Regions from separate parts of the Bacillus sp. LQ16 genome, predicted to be linked through region 1. Evidence: riboswitches for the same ligand, from Rfam matches in the RefSeq annotation. Region 1 holds a riboswitch; each other region holds the start of a gene.
The links. Region 1 has a riboswitch for S-adenosylmethionine ahead of AC3EMB_RS15520 (M20 family metallopeptidase). Riboswitches for the same ligand answer to the same signal wherever they lie in the genome.

Region 1 (7,974 bases):
AGGGTCATCCGAAATCGGTACTTGAGTTAATTGTCAGCTGAGGTCTTTGGAATTGAATTGACGGGTAACTTTAACAAAATAAGGAGTACAATTAAACAGCCTCAAATATGCAAGTTTTTATGCGGAACTGCTTGCGTATTTTGGCTATTTTTGCATTCGTAAAAGATACTGCTATAAGTAAACAGCATTTTTGAATTGCAAAATACCCCCATGACATCAATAGTATAAGTACCAAAAAACGATAATAAAAACTGTCTTCATCAGTTTCTACTCCTTATGTGGATCATAAAGTTATTATCCCGTTTATTGTGGGCTGACTAAAGTTTCCCTTTATCTCTCCGTCTCAAAAAACTCAATCCACTCCCCATCAGGACCAGCGAAGAATATGTAACGTGTTCCATCTGGTAATGTTTCGATTTCTTCTCCTAGTAAAAAGGTTACGCCGTGTTTTAGTATTCTTTCAATTTCATCCTCTAATGAATCTACCTTAAAGCAAATGTGATGTACTTTTCCTTCTGCTGGCAAGGAAGAATTGTAGCCTTCAATGAGTTCGAGTATCGTTTCTTTCGATTCTTCCACACCTAAAAAAGCGAGTTTTAAATCTGGATTCGGGTGCCCCATACGTTTAAGGAGCTGTAAGCCGACTACTTCTTCATAAAATGAGATAGATGCTTCTAAGTTTGCAACCATAAGTCCTACGTGTTCAATTCTTCTAACTGGCATGTAGATTCCTTCTTTCTGAAAATTATATACAATATATTATTGAAAATTAAGAAAATAAGCAAGATAAAAACCTTACAAATTTTAGCGTGTTGTATGGTATAGTGAGAAAGTATGTTTGGGGAGAAGGAAGGAGATTATACGATGAATACAACTACTCAAACTCCTTCATTATCAGAAACGATGAAAGAGTGGCATTATGCATTAGCATATGAAATTAAACATTGGAAAACGATAGGTGGTAGTAAAATTTCTATCATGAACGGTCGTTTTTTATATACAGATTATGAGAATACAGTGTATATATTTCAGCTTATTTCGGAAGTAAGCTTACCTGAAGGTTCACCAATTCGAATTGAGTTCGATGGTGAGGAAGCGACAGGAGAAGTATTATCTGTACATGGATTAGAAATAGAACTGAAATTAAATGATTATATACAAGGTGAAATAAGAGAAGCGGTTTTATACAGTGAACCGTGGCAACTTTTAGAGCAACTGCAAGAGCGATTGAAAGAAGCACGTAAAGATAAGCTGAAACGTAATCGTATAAAGCGTCTTGTTGATGGGACGAGCAGTCCGAAACATATTGAGAAGATGAAAAATCCAAAAAATGAACTGGCATATCGTTCGTTTTATAATCCGACAACGTACGTATGGGGACCGCCGGGAACAGGGAAGTCTTACAATTTATCACGTATTATTTCGGCTCATTATCAAAAAGGAAAATCGGTACTTGTGTTAGCTCATAGTAACGCGGCAGTAGACGTATTAATGAGTGAAGTAACGAAGCAAATTGAAAAGAAAAAGAAATGGACGCCTGGCGAAATTGTTCGTTACGGTTATAGTCAGCATGAACATATACGAAATCATGAAACGTTACTTGCATCTAAGTTAGTTGAAACGACGAACGGATCATGGGGTGAGGAAAGACTCTACTTAGAAGAGACACGCCAAGATCTTCGTGAAAAAATCTTATCGTATAAAGCAACATCTGCTGATAAGAAGCGTATACAAGAGATTGAAAGTGATCTTCGAAAGCAAAAGGCTAAAATTAAAGAAGTAGAAAAAGAGTATATTGAAAATGCGAAAGTAATTGGTGCAACTTTATCGAAATGTGCCATTGATTCACTTATTTATGAGCGTACATTCGATTTAGTTGTCGTAGATGAAGTGAGTATGGCGTTCGTTCCGCAAATCGCATTAGCTGCTTCACTTGGAAAACGTATCGTTGTTTGTGGCGACTTTTTACAATTACCTCCAATTGCGATGGCAAACCATGAACTCGTTCGCAAATGGCTTGGGGAAGATATGTTTTACCACGCTGGGATTGTTGATTCTGTAAATAAATCAGAAGCGCATCCGAACCTATTTATGTTGCAGGAACAAAGACGTATGCATGCGGATATATCGAAGTTTACAAACTCATTTATTTATAAAAATAGAGTATACGATCATCCGTCTGTTTCAGAGCGTAAAGAACTTGCGCAATTGCAGCCGTTCGCAAATGAAGCGAGTGTTTTATTTGATACGAGCCAAATGGGAGCTTTTTCGTTAAAAGATGCTGCTTCTGGTTCACGTTTTAACATTATGTCTGGTTTAGTAGCGATGCAAATGATGTTAATCGGATTGTTAGACGGTGTTCAGTCTATTGGTGTTGTGACACCTTACAGGGCGCAGTCACGCTTTTTATCGACGTGTATTAGAGAAATGTTGCAGAGAACGAAATATCAAAACATACCAGTTTTAGCGGCGACAGTTCATAAGTTCCAAGGTTCTGAAAGAGATATGATGATCTTTGATACAGTTGACAGTTATCCGCAGGAACGACCTGGCGTATTATTCTTTGATCACAAAAACCATCGCCTCGTCAATGTAGCAGTGACAAGGGCGAGAGGGAAGTTCATTCAATTATCAGATTGCCATTATATGCGTAAAAATCTTTCTAGAAAACAAGCGTTATCGCAATTAACAGCTCATATAGAACGTCATGGAGATGTGTATGATCGCACGACATCAAGACAATTGTGGGAACGGAAAATTTCGAAACGTTTACGCTGGTTTATGGAAATGAATCTTGAAGAGCCGAAAGGGCTATTAAAAGATATTCTAGCCGCAAAACGAAAAATTATTATTTCACTTCCAAGTACAAAACAAGTGGATAAGCGAGTATGGCAAGCGTTAATGCGTACAAATGCACAGATAACAGTTTATAGTGATGGACCAGTTCCACTGAAAAATGTAAAGTTACAAAGACAAAATAAAGCATTCCCGTTTATCGTAATTGATGATGAAATCTTCTGGGCAGGCGCACCGCTTACATCTCAAATGATGTTTGAAGGTAGTGCGGAATTTCCGTACGTATGTGCAAGACTGCAAGCACCAGAAACAATTGGTGTATTAAAAGGATTTTTAGATATTCGGTAAATTCGGATAGGAATTCCTTGACTTTTACTTAGAATGAACTTAGAATAAAAAATAATTTAATATAATTTTATGAAAATTCTTATCACGAGAGGTGGAGGGACTGGCCCTATGATACCTCGGCAGCGGATTCGTTATGAATACTGTGCCAATTCCAGCAAGGTAACTTGAAAGATAAGAAAGAAGCTCATTTTGACTGTATATACAGAAGCCTCTTTCTATCTTTTAGAAAGAGGCTTTTTTATGTGAAAATAAAAGGAGGAAGAACAATGGGAGCGACAGGAGTAACGTCACAAAGAAAAACAATTGAAGAGAGTATCGAAAGAAATAAGGAAAAGTACATAGAAACAAGTCATGATATTCATGCGAATCCAGAGATTGGTAACCAAGAGTTTTATGCATCTAGAACGTTAAGTTTATTGCTAGGCAGTGCAGGATTTCAGTTGCAGCACAATATAGCTGGACATGAAACGGGATTTATCGCGCGAAAAAGCTCTGGAAAACAAGGACCAGCAATCGCATTTTTAGCGGAGTACGACGCTTTACCAGGACTAGGCCATGCGTGTGGTCACAATTTAATCGGCACAATTAGTGTTGCAGCAGCAATTGCATTATCAGAAACGCTTGAAGAAATTGGCGGGGAAGTTGTTGTGTTTGGTACGCCAGCAGAAGAAGGCGGGCCAAATGGTAGCGCGAAATCAAGTTATGTAAAGGCAGGTTTATTTAAAGATATTGATGCGGCGCTTATGATTCATCCGAGCGGAAAAACAGCGACAACGAGTCCTTCACTAGCAGTCGATCCACTTGATTTTCATTTTTACGGAAAAACAGCTCATGCTGCAGCTTCGCCAGAAGAAGGGATTAACGCATTAGATGCGGTTATTCAGCTTTATAACGGTATTAATGCACTTCGCCAACAACTTCCGTCAGACGTGAGAATTCATGGCGTCATTACAGAGGGAGGAAAAGCACCTAATATTATTCCTGACTATGCCGCAGCAAGATTCTTCATCCGCGCAGCAACGCGAAAAAGATGTGCAGAAGTAACAGAAAAAGTAAAAAACATTGCTGAGGGAGCAGCGTTAGCAACAGGTACAAAAGTAAAAATTCATCAATTCCAAAATGAAATCGATGAATTACTCGTAACAAAAACATATAACGATATCGTAGCGGAAGAACTAGAACTATTAGGTGAAGATGTAAATCGTAAAGAAAGAGTAGGGATCGGTTCAACCGACGCAGGAAACGTAAGTCAAGTCGTACCGACAATTCATCCGTACATTAAAATCGGACCAGATGATTTAATTGCACATACGAATGAATTTAGAGAAGCAGCACGTTCAGAACTTGGAGATAAAGCATTAATTACATCGGCAAAAGCATTAGCAAATACGGCGTATCGATTAATTACGGAAGAAGGGTTGTTAGAGAAGGTGAAGGAGGAGTTTAGAGAGGCGCAGAGGAATCAAGGGTAAGGGGATTAAAGTGCTCTTTTCAAAGAGTAATCTAATTAATAAGTAGAGATACAAAAAGAACATTGAAATATCAATGTTCTTTTTTGTTTACTAGTCATTGATTTTGTTGGTTTTTCTCAAGAAAGAGAAACTTTTACTGTTAGTGAGGATAATACGTATCCCTTTATCAAAACGACAATTTCTCCTCAAATTCACTCTTTAATACTATTAAAGGAGATGACAAGCCAAATTGCATTAAGGAGTCTAAAAATGCAGCGAGGGAATCCATCGAATCGCTCATGACCTTCATCATATAATTAAATTCCCCACTAATTCGAAATAAATCTGTTACTTCAGGAGCTGCATTACAATACTGGATAAAATCAGAGCATTGGCTCGTTTTAAACATGATGAATGCTTGAATGTTTTTATTAATTTTTGCAGGCTCAAATTTCGTTCGATAAGCCGCTATAACTCCTTGATCTTCAAGCTTGTTAATACGTTCTTTTACAGCAGGTTGCGTCATGGATATAATTCGTCCTATTTCTGAAACAGAAATTCTCGCATTTTCATACAACAAGTTCATAATTTTATGATCGATTTCATCCAGTTTTACGGCGTTTTGCATTGTGTAGCCTCCTTATTTTTGTTTTCTAAAGTAAATTACGAATTATAACTATAATATCATAAGTGAACGGGCTAAATTACCTATAAATCTATATTTAAAATGATTGGTGTTTGCATGAAAATATAAGTATAGATTTTTATCAAACAGAAATTTAGGAAGGATGGAAAAAATGAAGAATCTTGATGGAAAAGTAGCGTTAGTAACAGGGGCGAGTCGCGGAATTGGTCGTGCGATTGCGATGAGATTGGCAAACGACGGTGCATTAGTTGCGATTCACTACGGCCGAAATAAAACAGCTGCAGATGAAACGATTAGTGAGATTGAATCTAATGGAGGAAAAGCGTTCTTAATTGAAGCTGAACTCAATTCAATTGATGGTGTCAAAAAGCTAGTAAAACAGTTAAAGAATGAATTACAAATAAAAGTTGGTACATCAGAGATTGATATTTTAGTAAACAATGCAGGGATAGGTACACAAGGAACGATTGAAAATACGACAGAAGAAGTTTTTGATGAAATTATGTCTGTGAATATTAAAGCACCATTCTTTTTAATTCAGCAAACATTACCATTAATACGAGCAGAGGGTCGCATTATTAACATTTCATCAGCTGAAGTAAGGCTTGGTTTTACAGGCTCAATTGCATACGGCTTAAGTAAAGGTGCGCTTAATACGATGACACTGCCTCTAGCTAAACACCTTGGAGAAAGAGGTATAACAGTGAATACAATTATGCCTGGATATACGAAGACAGATATCAATGCAAAATTGCTAGATAATCCAGAAATACGAAATTTTGCTACAAACTCATCTGTGTTCGGGCGAATAGGGCAAGTTGAAGATATTGCAGATGCAGTAGCATTCCTTGCTTCTTCTGATAGCCGCTGGGTAACGGGGCAGATTTTAGATGTTTCTGGTGGGTTTTGTTTATAGGGGCACTACTCCATACCTATCAAGATAATCAAGTAAATTACTAGTTATGAAACGATCCTTGTTTCATAACTAGTAATTTATAGAAAGGTAGGGATGATAAAGAAGTCTATTAAAACGTGATTTTTTCGCTAGGCAATTTGAATAAGGGGGCTATTTTTTATTATTCGTAATCTAAAATAATCAAATTTTATTTTACAGTAACAATAAAACAAAATTATTGACCGCATGGTACAAAAAGGGTATTCTATTCATGTTATCTTTAAAATGAGAGGAGGATACGATTGAATAAACGCGGCAGACCTCGAGAGTTTGATTATTCCTCAATTGTAGATGTTGCAATGAAAACATTTTGGTTAAGAGGATATGAAGGGTGTTCTACACAAGATTTATGCAGTGATACAGGACTTGGAAAAGGAAGTTTATACAATACTTTCGGTAGTAAACATGAACTGTATAAACAAGTATTAGAACGCTACCATGAAATTGGGATTAGGGAACAAAGGAAATTGTTACATACTTCAATTCCAGTTAAAGAACGATTAAGTAATTTTTTTGAATGGGCATTGAAAGAAGACTTTGAGAATATGGATCAAAAAGGATGTTTATTGATTAATGCCAGTATAGAACGTGCTAAAAACGATTTAATGGTACAAGAAATTTTCTCGAAGCATGTTGAACTTCTTAAACAAGCTATTGAAACAGTGATGGAGGAAGGATTGCAAACAGGTGAAATTTCAAAGAAGCAATCAGCTGAGGAATTAGCTAGTCTGCTTTTAAGCAGTTATTACGGATTCCGTGTTCTTAATGTATCGATGCAAAATCGGATGTTGTCTGAACAAGTTATCAAAGGAACAATAGAGTCTATTTGTGGCGCTTAGTGCGCTCTTTTTTCGCACTATTTTTGTACCGATCATTACAATAATGAATAAGGAGTGTTTTTATGCCATCGATTATTTATTTATTAGCTTTAGCAATCTTTTGTATGACTACATCAGAATTTATGGTTGCAGGTATGATGAATGAACTTGCTCTTGCATTCCAGGTTCCTGTATCATCTATTGGGTATTTAATTTCAGCTTATGCAGGAGCAATGGTAATAGGAGGCCCCATTTTAACTGCAATCCTCTTACGAATGCGCAGCAAACAAGCATTATTGTTTTTAATGTTCATATTTTTAATTGGTCAATCGCTCGGAGCTATCGCTTGGAACTATGATATTATGATGATTTCACGTATTATAACTGGTATTGCTTCAGCTTCAGCTTCAGCTTTTGGAGTTGCGATTTCCTTTTCTGCGACATTGGTTCACTCTGATTCAAGGGGAAAAGCTGCATCAATTGTACTTGCAGGTTTAATGTTCGCAACTGTATTAGGTTTACCTATAACGACCGTTATTTCGCAATATTTTGGCTGGCGTATTAGTTTTGGGGCTGTTTCTGTTCTTGTGCTAGTATCAGGGATTATGATTCAACGGTTGTTACCATCCTCTTCAAATAAAGAGCAATTAAATTGGAAAGACGAACTTCTGCGATTTAAGAATATTCATCTTTGGGCAGCGTATATAACAAGTATGTTCATTATTGGTGGTACGTTTGCAGCATTTAGTTATTTCACTCCTATCTTTACAAATGTTACAGGGTTTTCAAGTGCAAGTATTCCATATTTACTTGCTCTCTATGGTAGTGCGACGGTAATTGGGAATATAATAATTGGCAAGTTTGCTGATAAATTTACAATGAAAATACTTACGGGTGGATTAATTATATTAATCATAGCGTTGTCTTTATTTGCTTTAAGTGCAGAGAATAAATACATTG
Region 2 (7,974 bases), 1.6 Mb from region 1:
CCTGGCGAGCTTCTTCCGCTTTACGAGCTTCTTCGGCCCGTTTTTCTTCTTCAATTGCTTTTTGCACAGCTTGACGTTGATTTTCTAAAATGCCTTTGGATTCTTCTAATCCTTCAATCTCTGAATCTACTTTTGCTACTTTCGTATGTAGATCGTTAATAAGAGTCTGTTGCTGCTGTTGGTTATTTTGTAATTCTTGTTGTTTTTGTTCTAGTTTTTGCTCAGATTCTTTCAGTTGTTGTTCTTTTTTCTCAACAGCTTCTTTTTCTGTAGTTACAGCATTTTGATCAGATGTTTGTTTTTTTACAATATCTGTATCGTTGTTTAATATTAAACTTACGGAGTACATATTATCAACAAGATCAGCAATGTTTGTAGAGTTTGTTAATACTTCTGTAATGATATTTGTACGCGGTTTTTCTTGCATAGATTGTAATCGTTGTTTAATAACTTCCTGACGTGTATCTATGTTTGTTTGTAATTGTTCTATATGTTTCTTTTTGTCAGTAATTACTTGTTGTGTTTTGCTAATTTCTTTTTTTGTATCGTTTAATTCAGCCTCGTTTTTATTAATAGAAGTAGTTAATTCATCGATTTTCTTCTGTAATTCTTGAATTTCTTTTTCTATTTGTTCTTTCTCGACTGATTTATTTTGTAAGTCACTTTGTTTGCCTTCTAATTCAGATTGAATGTTAGATAATTTATCTTGATTTGTTTCAGCGTATACGGGTGAAAGTAACGGGGAAGCAAAAATCGTTCCTGCTGCTAAAACACTAAACGCTGCAAATTTCTTTTTCATAGTTGTCTGACTCCTTTCCCTATGAATGTTATATATCATAAGAAGAAGAGTGTCTATCGTTGTAATCATAATGTAAAGAAAACTTTATAAAATTGCTAAGTTTTGTCGGAATTTATCATTTTTCAACTTTAATTGTCATAGTACTTACATTTTATTTATGGCTGTAATAAAGGTATATTTTGGGATTTATCTGTAAAATACAGGAGGAAAGTAATAGTTTTTATGGGGTGAAATAGTACTTAGAAAGCTAATAAAACACTAGTAAGGAATCGTTCTCATGTGAGGTTTTCTAACATGGGTTTATTTTTTGTCAAGAAAATTATTTGCATTCGGGCAAAGTTATTTTGTTGTCAGATTTTAAATTTTGATTTATGATTTTTAACAGGGACAAAATGTAGTGAATTGTCGAATAATATGTAATACTCTTAATTTCTTAGTTTTATAGAGATAGAATGAGAGATAGAGTGACACATCGAAGAGGGGGTTACAACAAATATGAAAAGAATAGGACTTGCATGGCAAATATTAATAGGGCTTGCGCTTGGTATTGCGGTTGGGGCGATTTTCTTTGATAATCCAGCTGTTGTGAAGTACTTACAACCAATTGGTGATATTTTCATCCGATTAATTAAAATGATCGTTGTACCGATTGTTGTAGCAAGTATTGTTGTTGGGGTTGCTGGTGTTGGCGATGTTAAAAAACTAGGTCGACTAGGCGGAAAAACAATTATTTACTTTGAAATTATTACAACAATTGCAATTATTGTTGGTCTATTAATAGCGAATATTTTCCAACCAGGAAAAGGCGTAAATATGGAGCAGTTAACAAAGACAGATATTTCGAAATATACACATACGACAGAGCAAGTACAAAGTCATTCATTTGCAGATACGTTTGTAAATATTGTTCCAACAAACATTATGAAGTCATTGGCTGACGGAGATATGCTTGCTATTATCTTCTTCTCTGTACTATTTGGTTTAGGTGTAGCAGCAATTGGTGAAAGAGGAAGACCAGTTCTTCAATTTTTCCAAGGTGTAGCTGACGCAATGTTTTATGTAACAAACCAAGTTATGAAATTTGCACCATTTGGTGTGTTTGCACTAATTGGTGTTACAGTTTCTACATTTGGTCTTGCTTCATTAATTCCATTAGGGAAATTGCTAATTGTCGTATATGGGGCAATGATCTTCTTCGTCGTAGTTGTCTTAGGACTTACAGCGAAAATATTTGGAATTAACATTTTCCAATTCTTTAAGATTTTAAAAGACGAGCTGATCTTAGCGTATTCTACAGCAAGCTCAGAAACAGTTTTACCAAAAATCATGGAGAAAATGGAGAAATTCGGTTGTCCGAAAGCAATTACATCTTTCGTTATTCCGACAGGTTATTCATTTAACTTAGATGGATCAACTTTATATCAAGCAATTGCGGCTATTTTCTTGGCGCAAATGTACGGTATTGATTTATCTATTACACAACAAATTACATTATTACTTGTATTAATGGTTACATCAAAAGGTATCGCAGGTGTACCGGGCGTATCATTCGTTGTATTATTAGCGACACTTGGTACAGTAGGTATTCCACCTGAAGGTTTAGCGTTCATTGCTGGTATTGACCGTATTTTAGATATGGCTCGTACAGCAGTTAACGTTGTAGGAAACTCTTTAGCAGCTGTAGTTATGTCTAAGTGGGAAGGTCAATATGACGCTGAAAAAGGACAAGCTTATTTAAAAGAGATTTCTGAAAAGGGTCAAGCTGCTTAATTATAATATGAACAAGCTCTCACATAATATGTGGGAGCTTTTCTGTATATAGAAGAGGAGTATACATAATGAAACGTAAATATGGTGACGGTTCTTCGTGGAAAAGACTAATAGAAAAGAGTTATAGGCTTAAGCAAGTGGAAGAGGGAATGCTCGGAATACTGGATATAAAAAAGGTGAGAGAGCCTAGTTGTAAAGAATATGATGGTAAAGAAATTTGTATTGCAAGTGATGGGTATACGTGGGTTCAATATTTCATTAATGGAAAGAACTTTGCGATTACAGCTATGTTAGATGATAGGCACAATTTAGTGCAATATTATATTGATGTGACGAAAGAATATGAAATAGACGATCGTGGTTTACCGTATTTTGATGATTTATATTTAGATGTAGTATTATTACCTAGCGGTAAGGTGTATGTATTAGATGAAGAGGAGCTAGAGGATGCTTATAAAAGTGGCGATGTCACGAAGGAAGAGTATGAGTTAGCTTGGTACACTACGAAATGGATATTAGCAGCAATAAAAAATAGTGAATTTTATTGGATTTCAATATTGGAAGAAGAAATCGAAAAGTTAAAATGATTATTGTATTCAAATTTTTGTATAATTACCAAAAAAATCTATACAAAAAATAATTGACTTTTGTTTTGTAAGCGAGTAAAGTTAGGGAAGAAATTATTATTAAAAAATAAATATGAAACCTTCTTATAAAGAGAGGCGGAGGGACTGGCCCTACGATGCCTCGGCAGCGGACTCGATTTCAGAGTGCTGTGCCAAATCCAGCAAGCATGTGCTTGAAAGATGAGAAGAGCGTTTCTTATAGATGTATAAGACCTCTTCTCATCGGAAGAGGTCTTTTGTTATTCATTAGAAAAAGGTTGAAACTAGGGAGAGATGGTACTTTGAAAGAAACGAGAGGAAATGGTTTAGCTTTATTACCACTTGGGATATTTTTGGCGCTATTTATTGGTTCTGGAATTATTACAGGTGATTTCTATAAATTGCCGATACTTGTAGCAATTTCAATTGCTGTAGGAGTCGCTTTAGTGATGAATCGTAAAGAAAGTTTTAATGTGAAAGTCGAGCGGTTCGCTAAAGGTGCAGGAAATCCGGATATTATGATTATGGTATTAATTTTTGTGCTTGCAGGTGCATTTTCTGAAACGGCTAAAGGAATGGGCGGAGTAGACTCAACTGTTAATTTAGCGTTAACTATTTTACCGCCAGGATTTATCGTAGCTGGAATCTTTGTTATTGGTGCATTTATTTCATTAGCAATGGGAACTTCAATGGGAACAATTGCAGCATTAGCGCCGATTGCTGTAGGTATTAGTGGTCAAACTGATATCTCAATTGCGCTTGCAATGGCTACTGTTGTTGGGGGAGCGATGTTTGGTGATAATTTATCATTTATTTCAGATACAACAATCGCAGCTGTTCGTTCACAAGGAACAGAAATGAAAGATAAGTTTAAAACGAATTTTTTAATTGTGTTACCAGCGGCTATTATTACAATTGTATTATTAGTAATAGTTACTTCAGGAAGTGACACGCAAATTAAAGCACATAGCTTTGATTGGATAAAGATTTTACCGTACGCAGGAGTACTTATTACAGCGCTACTTGGCTGGAATGTACTTATTGTATTAACTGGTGGAACTGTATTATCTGGTGTTATCGGTCTTATAGATGGAAGTTACACGTTAGAAAGTTTCTTTAAAAGTGTAACGACTGGAATGGGCGGTATGATGGAGTTAGTATTACTTGCTATATTAATTGGCGGTATGGTTGAATTAATCCAATATAATGGTGGTATTCAATATTTAATGAATGTATTAACACGTAATATTCGTTCGAAAAAAGGTGCAGAATTTGGTATTGCTGGTTTAGTAAGTATGACGAATATGTGTACAGCGAATAATACGATTTCGATTATCTTTACAGGCCCGCTTGCAAAAAATATTGCAGATCAATATGAAATAGACCCTCGTAAATCAGCGAGTGTATTAGATCTTTTCTCATGTTGTGTACAAGGATTAATTCCGTACGGTGCCCAAATGTTAACGGCAGCAGGATTTGCAGCGTTATCTCCGGTTGAATTATTGCCATATGCATTTTATCCAATCTTAGTTGGAGTATGTGGGATTGTTTCTATTTTAATTGGATTTCCAAGATTTTCGAAAGTAGCTGAGAAAAAAGAGTATCATAAAACAGCTTAATTTAATATGAATGTTAGTAATTAAAAAAACGTGCAGAGAATAAACTCTGCACGTTTTTTTGCGTAAAGGGCTGAATATGACTCGGTCTTAAGTCTGAGTTAAAAACGGTTCTTAAGCTCGTTATGGAAAGATGAAAAAATAGTTAAGATAAGAGTATCAAATCGAAGGGAGGCAAGCACAAGATGAAACAATTTCTAGCGTTTATCGCAGCCGGTATTTTGGCTTTAATTGCTCTTGGTAGTCTTGCTGGTATTGTAGGATTCGCAATCGGAGCAGGAGTTGTATATTGGAGCTATAAATCATTTGTGCGAGCTAAGTCATTTTTTGGAAAGTTAGCTTGGGGTATTGTTGGTTTAATCGGTTTATCCATTGCGCTTTCTCATTCACCAGCATTAATCGGTATCGCTGCTTTAGTGGTTTTATACTACGGATACCGCGAGTGGAAAAAAGAAAAAGATGTAGTTGTTGAATCTGCTCCAGAAAGTTCTAAACCATATAGCAACTTTGAAGATGAGTGGAACAAATTAATGAAAAACTAAAACAATAAATCAAATTATAAATAAAGTAGAAGAGAGGAAGATTTATAATGAAACAATCTTTATTCGGACGTGTACGCGATGCAATTTTAGCTGATTTTCATAACGTGTTAGATGAGAAGGAAAGAAAAAATCCAATTGCGATGTTAAACCAATATTTACGTGATAGTGAGCGTGAAATAACAAAAATTGAGAAGTTAATTGAACGTCATAAAACATTAAAATCTAACTTTGCTCGTGAGCTTGAGCAAGCACGTTATTTCGTTAACAAAAGATCAAAGCAAGCTATCATTGCTCAAGAAGCAGGCGAATTACAATTGCACGAACGTGCGTTAGAAGAGGTAGCTTATTATGAAGGGCAAGTAACTCGATTAGAAGAAATGTATGCAGGTGTTGTAGAGCAAATTGATGAGTTAGAGCGTCGTCTTTCTGAAATGAAAAATAAATTAAAAGAAATGCACGCAAAGCGTATGGAACTAATGGCACGTGAAAATATGGCACATGCAAATCGTCGTATGAATACTGCGATGCATAAAATGGATGAAAATAATCCGTTCTTACGATTTGAAGAAATTGAAGATCACATTCGTGACTTAGAAACTCGTATGAATGAAGAACATGAGCGTGACACATTTGATATGAAAATTGCAAAACTTGAGCGTGAAATGAAAGAAAAGAATGATGTATCGTTAACGAAAGAGTTAACAAAATAATAGTAGTATATTATAAAACAGGCTTATGATATAGTGATAGGAGAAAAGGTGTTGGAAAGCAATGCCTTTTCTTCTATGTATATGTGACAAGAAGGGGGGAGCTGAAATGAAGAAACATTTTTCAAAGACACAATTAATGGGGATGCTCCTCATCATATTTGGATTCGGTCTTTTTCTTGATATGATACTTGGACATTTTGAACCAGGTGGTCTCATTTTTGCATTTATTATGCTTATGTTTGGAAGGCATTATCGTAAAAAGAATCGTTATGTACGGGGAAATGTATTTTTATTTGTTGGTGGTATCGTATTTTTATTCTTCTTATTTTCATCAGCAGCATTTGTTCTTGTCGTATTTGCTTGTTTAGCTTTAATTGGTTATCAATTGATTCAACAAGGGCATCAGCAAAAAGCGATGAAGGTTGAAATTAAAGAAAAAGGGATTATAGACGAAGAGAAGCAAATATATCGTACAGAACCATATTTGAAAAATATGTTTGTAGGCAATGTACGAATGATGGATCATATTTATGAACTTGAGGATATTAATGTTCAATACGGTGCTTGTGATGTGGAAATAGATTTAACTACTGCTATGATTCCAGAAGGGGAAACGGTAATTGTTATTCGGGGTGTCGTTGGTAATATTCGTTTATATGTGCCATATGATATTGAACTTTCTTTAAATCATTCTGTTATTGTCGGACGTGTGCTCTTGCCAGGTCATGAAGAGACAGGGTTTAACCGCAATGTTACATTTAGAACAGAGCAGTATAAAGAGGCTCCTCGTCGTATTAAAATTATTTCTTCGCTTGTCGTAGGCGACACGGAAGTGAGGAAAGTATAATGAAGAAACAAAAAAATATTTCGTGGATGTATATTCGTTATTCTATGTTGTCCTCAGTTAGTATCGCACTCATTTGTACAATTGTATATGTATGGAAAAGCGAGCAACAAGTGTATGATTTATTATGGAAGGAATCCATCGCTTCTGTTCCAATTGGCTTGTTTATTATGACTACAAGTTTACTTATCGGGGGAATTGTAGGATATGCAATCGGTTACTATATAGAGCAGCGTATACAAGGATTAAATACGTTTCTATTTGAAGTAGAGCGAGGGAATTTTCCGAGCGATGTTTCGTTTACTGCAGATGATGAATTTCATGAAGTGGAACGAAAAGTAATCGTTTTGGCTCGTCGATTAGAGGAGCAAGCTGGACTCTTTCAAAAAGTAACGAATGAACGAGCTCATTGGAATGAAGAGATGAGACAAGAAGCGATTTCTCAAGAAAGGCATCGTTTAGCAAGGGAGTTGCATGATTCAGTAAGTCAGCAGCTTTTCGCAATGTCGATGATGATGTCAGCGATTAATGAACAAATAACTGAATTTCCAGATGTGACAAAAAAACAATTACAACTTGTTGAAAATATGGTTGTAAATGCTCAATCAGAAATGAGAGCATTGCTCCTTCATTTACGTCCTGTACAATTGGAAGGTAAGAAACTGACAGAAGGTATAGAGGAATTATTAACGGAATTATCGCGAAAACAACATATGAAAATTGAATGGCTTATTGAGCCAATAGAATTAAAAAAAGGTGTAGAAGATCATTTATTCCGTATTGTGCAAGAAGCGTTATCAAACACGTTGCGACACGCGAAGGCAAAGAAAACAGAAGTGCGCCTTCGAAAAATTGATCAATATGCGATTTTAAAAATTATTGATGACGGCGTTGGGTTTGAAGTAGGCGTTAATAAGGCAGGTTCATATGGCCTAAGATCGATGCAAGAGCGTGTTCATGAAATTGGTGGGACACTCAAGGTGCTTAGTTTCCCGGCCAAAGGTACACAAATAGAAGTAAAAGTACCGATTATGATTGAGAGAGGGGGAGAAGTATGATAAAAGTATTGCTTGTCGATGATCATGAAA
Region 3 (7,974 bases), 100 kb from region 1:
TCACTTGGAGGAGCTATTTCTAATTTCTTTATTAGCATTTCAAACGAATCAACTTTCCCGCTCTTTACTTTTTTAAGTGCTGGTATCGTTAATATTTTCGTTCCATCTGGTGGCGGTCAATGGGCCGTGCAAGCACCAATTATGATTCCAGCTGGCGCTGAACTTGGTGTACCTGCTGCAAAAACTGCAATGGCCATTGCGTGGGGCGATGCTTGGACGAATTTAATTCAACCTTTCTGGGCATTACCAGCATTAGCGATAGCTGGTTTAGGTGCTCGTGACATTATGGGATTTTGCGTTGTGAACTTACTATATGCAGGTTTTATCATTAGTCTATGCTTCTTATTTATTTAAACGAAAAGCTAGTTTTATACTAGCTTTTTTACATAATAAATGACTTATTTCCCACGCGATTTATAATCTTCTCCCACTCTAACTCCGTAAGATGTAATGACTCAAATGCAAAAAAATCTTCGCAAATTTTTCCAATCAAGTATGGATGTTCCCTCAAAAAATTCCACTGTAACGCTTTAGGAAGAAAATATGTTTCATATTCTTTACTTCCCCTTACTACCTCATCTACTTCTCTTTCACAAATTCCTCTTATTAAATAATCATTTCTTAACTCTATTTGAATTTGTTGAAATGTATCGCTGCATTTTTTCAATTGAAGTAAACACGTAATATACTTTCGAAAAAGTTCGTTATCATACTGACAACAGTTTATAATACGATCGACTTCATTCATAATGTACGAGCCTTTTCTTCTATTTGTAATAACCATTTTTCGCGCTTTGATACTTTACTCGTTTTCACAGATTGAAACACTGACCGTTTTATATCACGAATGCCACAAAAACGTAAAACACCTCTCTTCATCATAATCCAATCTGCTGATCGATATAACAATGCGACGTACCATAGAGGCGAGTCTAACGTATTAATAACCCACGCTTTTTTCCCTTGCAATAATCCTTTCGGCAGAGCCCCTTCATATTTATAAGCAAATTCAGCTACGAAAATACGGTCAATAAAACCTTTTAAAATAGCTGGCATCCCCCACCACCATATTGGATAGATGAATAGAATTGTATCTGCTTCTTCTACTAACGTTCTGTATCGAGCTGTTTCTTCTTCATTTACTAAATCACGTCTTTTCTTCTCTTCATTAAATACGAGGACTGGATCAAATTGTTCTTTGTATAAATCAAGTACGGTAACTGAATGATTTGTTTCCTGTAGTCCTTTTTGCACATGATTTAAAATCGCCGCATTAAAACTTGAAGGACTAGGATGAGCGTATACAATTAGTACGTTCACTACATAACAACTCCCTCTATAAGTTAAAGTTTCCCCTTCTTTAACATCTTCTCTACAATTTGCATGTTTTTCGAACTTTGCAACAGTCGATTTAATACAGTAAGTAACTCTTCTTTTTCTAAATCTTTCAGTTTCTCTTTAACTGCACTCTCACCAGCACCTTGAATATCATAAACAACTGCCGCCATATGTTTACAATAATTTTCATACGGACATTCGCAACTACTTTTTGAAAAATCTTCGAGATCAATAACTACTTCATAATTCCCTGCATTTCCAGTAACGAAAGCAAACACTTTGTTATCTTGTATTTCAACATCTTCTACATGTCCATCTTCATAATATTCATATCCCTTATCTACAACGTACTTTGGGATCCATTTCGTTATATCTTTTAATAAGTAAGCGTACATAATTGTACCCCTTCCTTTAATTCCCTTTTGACTTCCAAACCCCTGCATGTTATTCTAAGAACTGTTAAATAGCAAGTCTATTTTGCAAAACGACTGACACCTATTCGGCGAAGGTGTCTCTTTTCATTTGCAGCCGATACGAATTGCCTCTTTCAGGCACATTCAATTTTTGACACTACACACTCAACACCATTCCCTGTATCAGGCTGCTTAAGCAGTCTTTTACTCTACATACTCCGTTATTTTAAAAAAAAGAGAGCTTAGCTCCCTTTTCTCGCCTTATAAAATACCCCTTTTTCAGTATAGAGATATTCATCAGCTAATGTAATTTTCCCATCCAGTTTCAGTTCATCTAATAGTCTTGATAAATAAAATTGATGTAACATCTTTTTCGTGAATTTTCCTTCATGATGCGAAACGATATGTTCTTGAATATCTAACAATGATATTGGCTTATCTTGCTCTATCATATATTCATAAACTGTACTACGCAGTTTTACGTATTTTTCGAGTGTCACAGCAATGCGCAACCCCTTTCTTCTTAATATAAATTTTCGTAATCGGTTTTTTTGCAACAAAAAAACCTCTCCGATAAGAAGAAGTTACGTATATATCTTCGTCTTATCTCCCAGAACAAATATGTTCTGCTGGAATTAGCACCTGCATCGCGGTTGCTGGGTTTCATCGGGCCAGTCCCTCCACCTCTCTGGATAAGAAAATATTCACTTAATTCTTACTATACGTAATTTCATTTTAATTGTCAAACAAATATAACAAATAATATTTTCTTCTTTACTGTTCATACTATACATATATGAATATGCAAGGAGGATTATGAAATGCATCAAAATGCTCGCGGATATGTACAAGATTCTTTTCAATCATTACAAGAAGCAAAACATTGTTTAGAAGAAGCATTACAGACTGTTGAAAAAGATTTTAATCGCGCTCGTATTGAGCAATCCCTTTATGCGATCGAACAAGCTATTCAACGCTGCGATTACACCGTTCACATTTTAGAACAAGATTGAAAAAACTTCCCATCATAAGGTGGGAAGTTTTTTCAAATGGCATACTTCATAATTATTGCCGTTATGATTAAAAAATATACAGAATTCACAATTTCTAAAATCCCTACTTTTATAATAGAAATTTTTTTGCCATACAATATAATGGCTCGAATGACACTTGGTATAAAAATAAGGGAGCACCACGGATTAATTGCAAATACAATGATTGTTAATAGAATATGATAACCCCAAGATATAAAACGATACTTCGGATTATTTTTCTCACGTATCATCGTTTTCACATAAAACGTACTACCTAAAAAGTATAAGAATGAAATAAGTGCAATGAATAATGCTGTATGATCGATTTGTTTCATTGAAAAATAATAACTAATTAACCCACCAACACAAAACACAATGATCGCACAAATATCATTTAATAGTGCCCTTTCATTTTTTTGACGAGCATAATGCATATTTACTATAAATAGTGGAATCATGACTATTACGAATAAAAGAATGCGCCATTCATATAATAGAGAAATCATCCCAAATACGAACGCAATAATAAAATATACAATTGAAGCATGTAAATACTCTTTTTTTCGTTTTTGTTTTATGTGCATAAGGAATGGATACGTAGCTAAATAGATAAAGAACCAAGCTATAAACAATGGAATGTGATATATAGTAGGTTTTCCAAGTATGACACTTAATAGAAATGGTATAGCAAGCATCGCCCATGCACCATGTTGCTTCGGAATAACTAACTTCATTAACTATACACCTCCCTTTTGAAAATAGTTCTCACCTATTATTATACGAATAATTTTATATAGTAACGGATATATATTGGACTATTTTTTGACAATAAAAAATGCTCCTTACAATATGTAAGAAGCATGAAAGAGGCAAACGAATATGTAAGTCGCGACCCTACCTTATATGAGTATGCTTTTCTATGCTATGTTATGCTTATCTAATATACCGTATTTCTTTTTAAATCTTGTGAGAATCGTAATCCAAGAAGTACTAAATAATAGTAAGAAGACAACATTCGAAATTGCATGGCTCAAATCGAAATAAAAACTTGCGATGTAATACGAAATGACTGTTTCCCACGTTGCCTCTCGTATAAAACCGAGAAGTCCCCAGAAATTCATAATCCAGCCAAATAAAAATCCAACAAACAATCCGTACAGGAGTCTTCCCCATAGCTTTTTCATTAAAAATGTATTACGCAATAATCCAGCTATAAAACCAATCATACCCCATGAAAACATTTGCCACGGCGTCCACGGACCTTGCCCTAAAAAGATGTTAGACACAATCGCTGCTGTTGCACCGATCATAAAACCCGCTTCACTTCCAAACACAATTGCAGAAACGATAATAACAAAAGAAGTTGGTTGTACACTCGGTAAAATAGAAAATGGTACGCGGCTAACTGCTGCAATTGCTGCTAATACAGCAACGAGAACAATTTCACGTGAAACAAACGCCTTTCTTTCAAAACGGATATAGAAAGGTAACATAATAACAACTAATAAAAACAAACTACTTAACATGTAATAACCGTCCATAATAAGTGTAGTAAAGAGTAATGTGCCTATTATTACTGCAAAAATACATATTATGAATGCAACATATCGTTTGGACACGCTTCGTACACATCCTCCCACGTTAATGCATATGGCAATTCTTTTCGAATGAATCGATTGATAGATGTTGTATAAAAGAAGTTGCCGCTAAAAAATTCTTTCGGTGCATCATTCATAATGACTGTCCCATCAAATAACATCATACATTGATCAACGTATTTCGCAGCGAACTCAATGTCATGCGTTGCCATTACAATTGTTGTTCCTTCTTTTTGCAGCTTCCTAAATAGTTCTCCTACTCTTTCTTTCTTCCATGGATCTAATCCCTTTGTCGGTTCATCAAGTAATAATAACGTTGGCTTTGATAATAACGTTGTACATAATGCAAGAAGTTGTTGCTCTCCTCCGCTACAATCATGCGGATGGCGTTCTTTAAGCGAATACAACCAAAACTGTTTTAGCGTATCTTCTGCTATTTCTTTTCCTTGTTCTCCATATAATTCACGTGCACGTTCATACACCTCATCCCACACTGTATCAAATGTAAAATGATAATATGGATACTGCGATACATACCCAATACTTTTAAACCGTTCTTTCGAATCAATTTTATGTATCACTTTCCCGTTCCACTTTACTTTCCCTCTTCTCGCTTTTTGTAATCCTGCTAAAATTGTTAACAGTGTAGACTTACCTGTACCGTTCTTCCCAACGAGCGCTACCCATTTTCCTTTTTCAATCGAAACTGATAAATCACGTAAAATAAGCGGACTATTTTTTTCGTACTGGAATGAAATATGCTCTGCGCTTAAAATTACCTCTTGCTTTTCACTTTGTGCTATTGGCTCATTTACATATGATATCGCTGAAAAATTATTCATTTTCATTTGCGCCTCTCGCACCGTAAACGGAATATCTCTCACATTCCACTCTAAAAATAGCCTTGGAATTTGCGGAATAAATGGACGGAATGTTTCTACTCCCCACATATTCGTAATAACAGTTTTAGGACTACCATCATACATAATACAGCCATTATCCATACAAACAACGCGTGTTGCAAGCGGGATAACTTCATCTAAACGATGTTCACTTAAAATAATCGTAATTCCAAGTTCTTCATTAATCCGTTTTAATAATCCTAAAAACTCTTTTGCAGCAATTGGATCTAATTGTGCTGTCGGTTCATCTAATAATAATAACTTTGGCTGCATAACTAATACCGCAGCTAAATTAACAAGTTGCTTTTGCCCACCAGATAACGTGTGAACAGATTGATGCAATAAATCTTGAAATCCTAAAAAGCTAATAAGCTCTGCTATTCGTTTTTGAATAATATGTGATGGTAACCCAATATTTTCTAAAGAAAATGCTAATTCTTGAATAACTGTATCCATTACGAGTTGATTTTCTGGATTTTGAAATACCATACCAATTTCTTGAGCAGATAACAAATCAGGTACATTTTCTAATAAAGTACCATCATAATATGTATCCCCAGTACGCTTACCAATTGGAAGTAATTCTTTTTTAAAATGTTTTAATAAAGTCGTCTTCCCGGATCCTGATCCGCCGGCAAGTGCAATAAACTCTCCTTTTTGAACAGAAAGAGAAATATGCTGTAACGCTTTTTCGTTTTCATCAGTATATACAAATGATAAATTGTTTATTTCTGCATGCGCCACCATAACCATTCCCTTCCTTCCATTATAATTGGTAAACTAATAAACATCGTAAATACGATAAACATCATCCCATCGTATTGCTGAAATAAAATAGATTCGACTTTCGGATAAATGATTAACTTTCCTCCGCCATACGTACTACATATGATAGCAATTATAAATAGAATACTTAAATAACTGAGCGTATACCAATCTCGTTTTTCCATTCTATAGCGAATATATGTCGTACGTTTCGTTACACCAAATCCACGAGCTTGCATAGAATCTGCCGTTTGCAGTGCATCTTCCAATGAACAAATTAATAATACTTGCAGCAATTGCATACCATTTTTGACGCGTTCAATTATCGAACCTGAATCTACCTGCACACCTTTCGTCTTTTGAACGAGTGTGATTTTCTTTAATCGCCTTATAAACAAAGGAACAAATCTCACTGTAATCATCGTTAACAATGCAACTTTCGGTGAAATTCTTGAAAACAAATATAAAAATTTATGACTGGAAATAATATCATTGTATGACGCAAACGTAAACATAACTGCAACTAGTAATAACCCCATTACTATTCCAAACATAATCGCCTCAAGCTTAATACGGCTATCACCTAACCAAAACAACGTAGTTCGACCTCTATGCGTTAATAACGAATTAAATAAAATTACCATAAAAAAGAAAACAATTGTGCTCGGTAGCATCTTTCTTATCTTTTCGCTATTTCCTTGCATCACATTTAACATAATAATTAATACTATTGCTCCAATTAAAAAAAGAGGATGAAGACACATCATACATAGTATCATCACCCCGATATAATAGAAAAAATTCACAAAAGGATGTAAAGAAGAAAAACTTATTTTCATAGCCCTTTACCGAATGCCTTTCTTATTGTAATACGTATACCCACTCAATTGTATCTCCTGGTTTTACCGTAGCTACACCAGCACTATGGTTTGGAAAAGCACCGTTCACACGATATTTCCATCCACTAGTATCCGCAATATCTTTTTCATATAAATCATTAATACCTTTTACATAAATACTATCTCTAGATCCGCTTGCATCAACATCTAATCCTGTACGTTGTAATACTTTATACACAGTATCGCCATCTTGTACATCCATCTTTTTCGCACCCATTATATATCCGTTATTTCCTTTTACCGAGATTGTTACTTGTTTTGCTTTAGGTACTGGTGGTACTGGTGGTGGCACTGGGTTTGATGGTGGTACCGGTGTTGGTGGAGCTGGTACACTATTGTTCTCTTCTGACTTTTTCTTTTGCTCCTGCTTCGGTGTTTCTTTCGGCTGATTCACAACCTTTGCTTCTTCTTTTACTTCTGGTGCTTTCGGTTGTTGTTTCTCTTCTTGTGCTTGTTGCTGCTCTGGTTGCTTATTTACAGCCGGCTGTTCTTTCGGTTGTTCCTGTTGTTTCTCTTCTTTCTTTACCTCTGGTTGTGCCTGCGGCTTTTCCTCTTTCGGCTTCTCTTCTACTTTTTGTTCTTGTTTCTCTTTCTGCTCTTCTTGCTGCTTTTGCTCTGATTCAGCTTGCTTTTCTTCTGTTTTTTCTTCCGGCTTCGCTTCATCTTTTTGTTCTTCTTGTTTCGCTACCTCTTCTTGCTTCGGTTCTACCTTCTTCTCAGGCTTTACAGCTGCCTCTTCACATCCGGCAAGTAGCCCAAGCGAAAGCAGTAAAGAAATGAACCATTTCACCTTACTCATCCTATCTCTCACCTTTCATACGAAAATTAGGAGCAAATAATTGCTCCTAATTTTTTGTTAAGCTGCTTTACGTCTCCATAATACATATGCAGAAGCAATACATAATACACCCATACCTACTTCTGTTGCTGCACTATGAGAAGATGCTCCTGTTTTTGGTAGACTGTTACCGTTTCCGATTTTTTTATTCTTAACCGGTTCGTTATCTACAACTACTTTTAGATTT

Region 2: another riboswitch for S-adenosylmethionine. It lies ahead of AC3EMB_RS07570 (Na+/H+ antiporter NhaC family protein); the one in region 1 lies ahead of AC3EMB_RS15520 (M20 family metallopeptidase).
Region 3: another riboswitch for S-adenosylmethionine. It lies ahead of AC3EMB_RS15970 (hypothetical protein); the one in region 1 lies ahead of AC3EMB_RS15520 (M20 family metallopeptidase).

The regions. Positions count from the first base shown of each region.
Region 1 covers NZ_CM173491.1:3,082,242-3,090,215, reverse strand. The annotation lists gene AC3EMB_RS15530 (VOC family protein) at 331-723, opposite strand; gene AC3EMB_RS15525 (AAA domain-containing protein) at 835-3,144, shown strand; SAM riboswitch class I at 3,221-3,322, shown strand; gene AC3EMB_RS15520 (M20 family metallopeptidase) at 3,411-4,616, shown strand; gene AC3EMB_RS15515 (Lrp/AsnC family transcriptional regulator) at 4,783-5,223, opposite strand; gene AC3EMB_RS15510 (SDR family oxidoreductase) at 5,393-6,157, shown strand; gene AC3EMB_RS15505 (TetR/AcrR family transcriptional regulator) at 6,439-7,035, shown strand; gene AC3EMB_RS15500 (MFS transporter) at 7,098-7,974, shown strand, end outside.
Region 2 covers NZ_CM173491.1:1,486,849-1,494,822, forward strand. The annotation lists gene AC3EMB_RS07555 (murein hydrolase activator EnvC family protein) at 1-799, opposite strand, end outside; gene gltP (glutamate/aspartate:proton symporter GltP) at 1,295-2,569, shown strand; gene AC3EMB_RS07565 (ribonuclease FAU-1 family protein) at 2,638-3,156, shown strand; SAM riboswitch class I at 3,277-3,382, shown strand; gene AC3EMB_RS07570 (Na+/H+ antiporter NhaC family protein) at 3,477-4,793, shown strand; gene AC3EMB_RS07575 (lmo0954 family membrane protein) at 4,976-5,332, shown strand; gene AC3EMB_RS07580 (PspA/IM30 family protein) at 5,380-6,042, shown strand; gene liaF (cell wall-active antibiotics response protein LiaF) at 6,149-6,889, shown strand; gene AC3EMB_RS07590 (sensor histidine kinase) at 6,889-7,944, shown strand; gene AC3EMB_RS07595 (response regulator) at 7,941-7,974, shown strand, end outside.
Region 3 covers NZ_CM173491.1:3,186,064-3,194,037, forward strand. The annotation lists gene AC3EMB_RS15950 (short-chain fatty acid transporter) at 1-354, shown strand, start outside; gene AC3EMB_RS15955 (group-specific protein) at 383-748, opposite strand; gene AC3EMB_RS15960 (NAD(P)H-dependent oxidoreductase) at 745-1,320, opposite strand; gene AC3EMB_RS15965 (SWIM zinc finger family protein) at 1,344-1,733, opposite strand; gene AC3EMB_RS15970 (hypothetical protein) at 1,994-2,311, opposite strand; SAM riboswitch class I at 2,352-2,450, opposite strand; gene AC3EMB_RS15975 (hypothetical protein) at 2,573-2,764, shown strand; gene AC3EMB_RS15980 (YwiC-like family protein) at 2,797-3,519, opposite strand; gene AC3EMB_RS15985 (ECF transporter S component) at 3,703-4,404, opposite strand; gene AC3EMB_RS15990 (ABC transporter ATP-binding protein) at 4,377-6,038, opposite strand; gene AC3EMB_RS15995 (energy-coupling factor transporter transmembrane component T) at 6,011-6,889, opposite strand; gene AC3EMB_RS16000 (DUF4430 domain-containing protein) at 6,912-7,748, opposite strand; gene AC3EMB_RS16005 (DUF4430 domain-containing protein) at 7,806-7,974, opposite strand, start outside.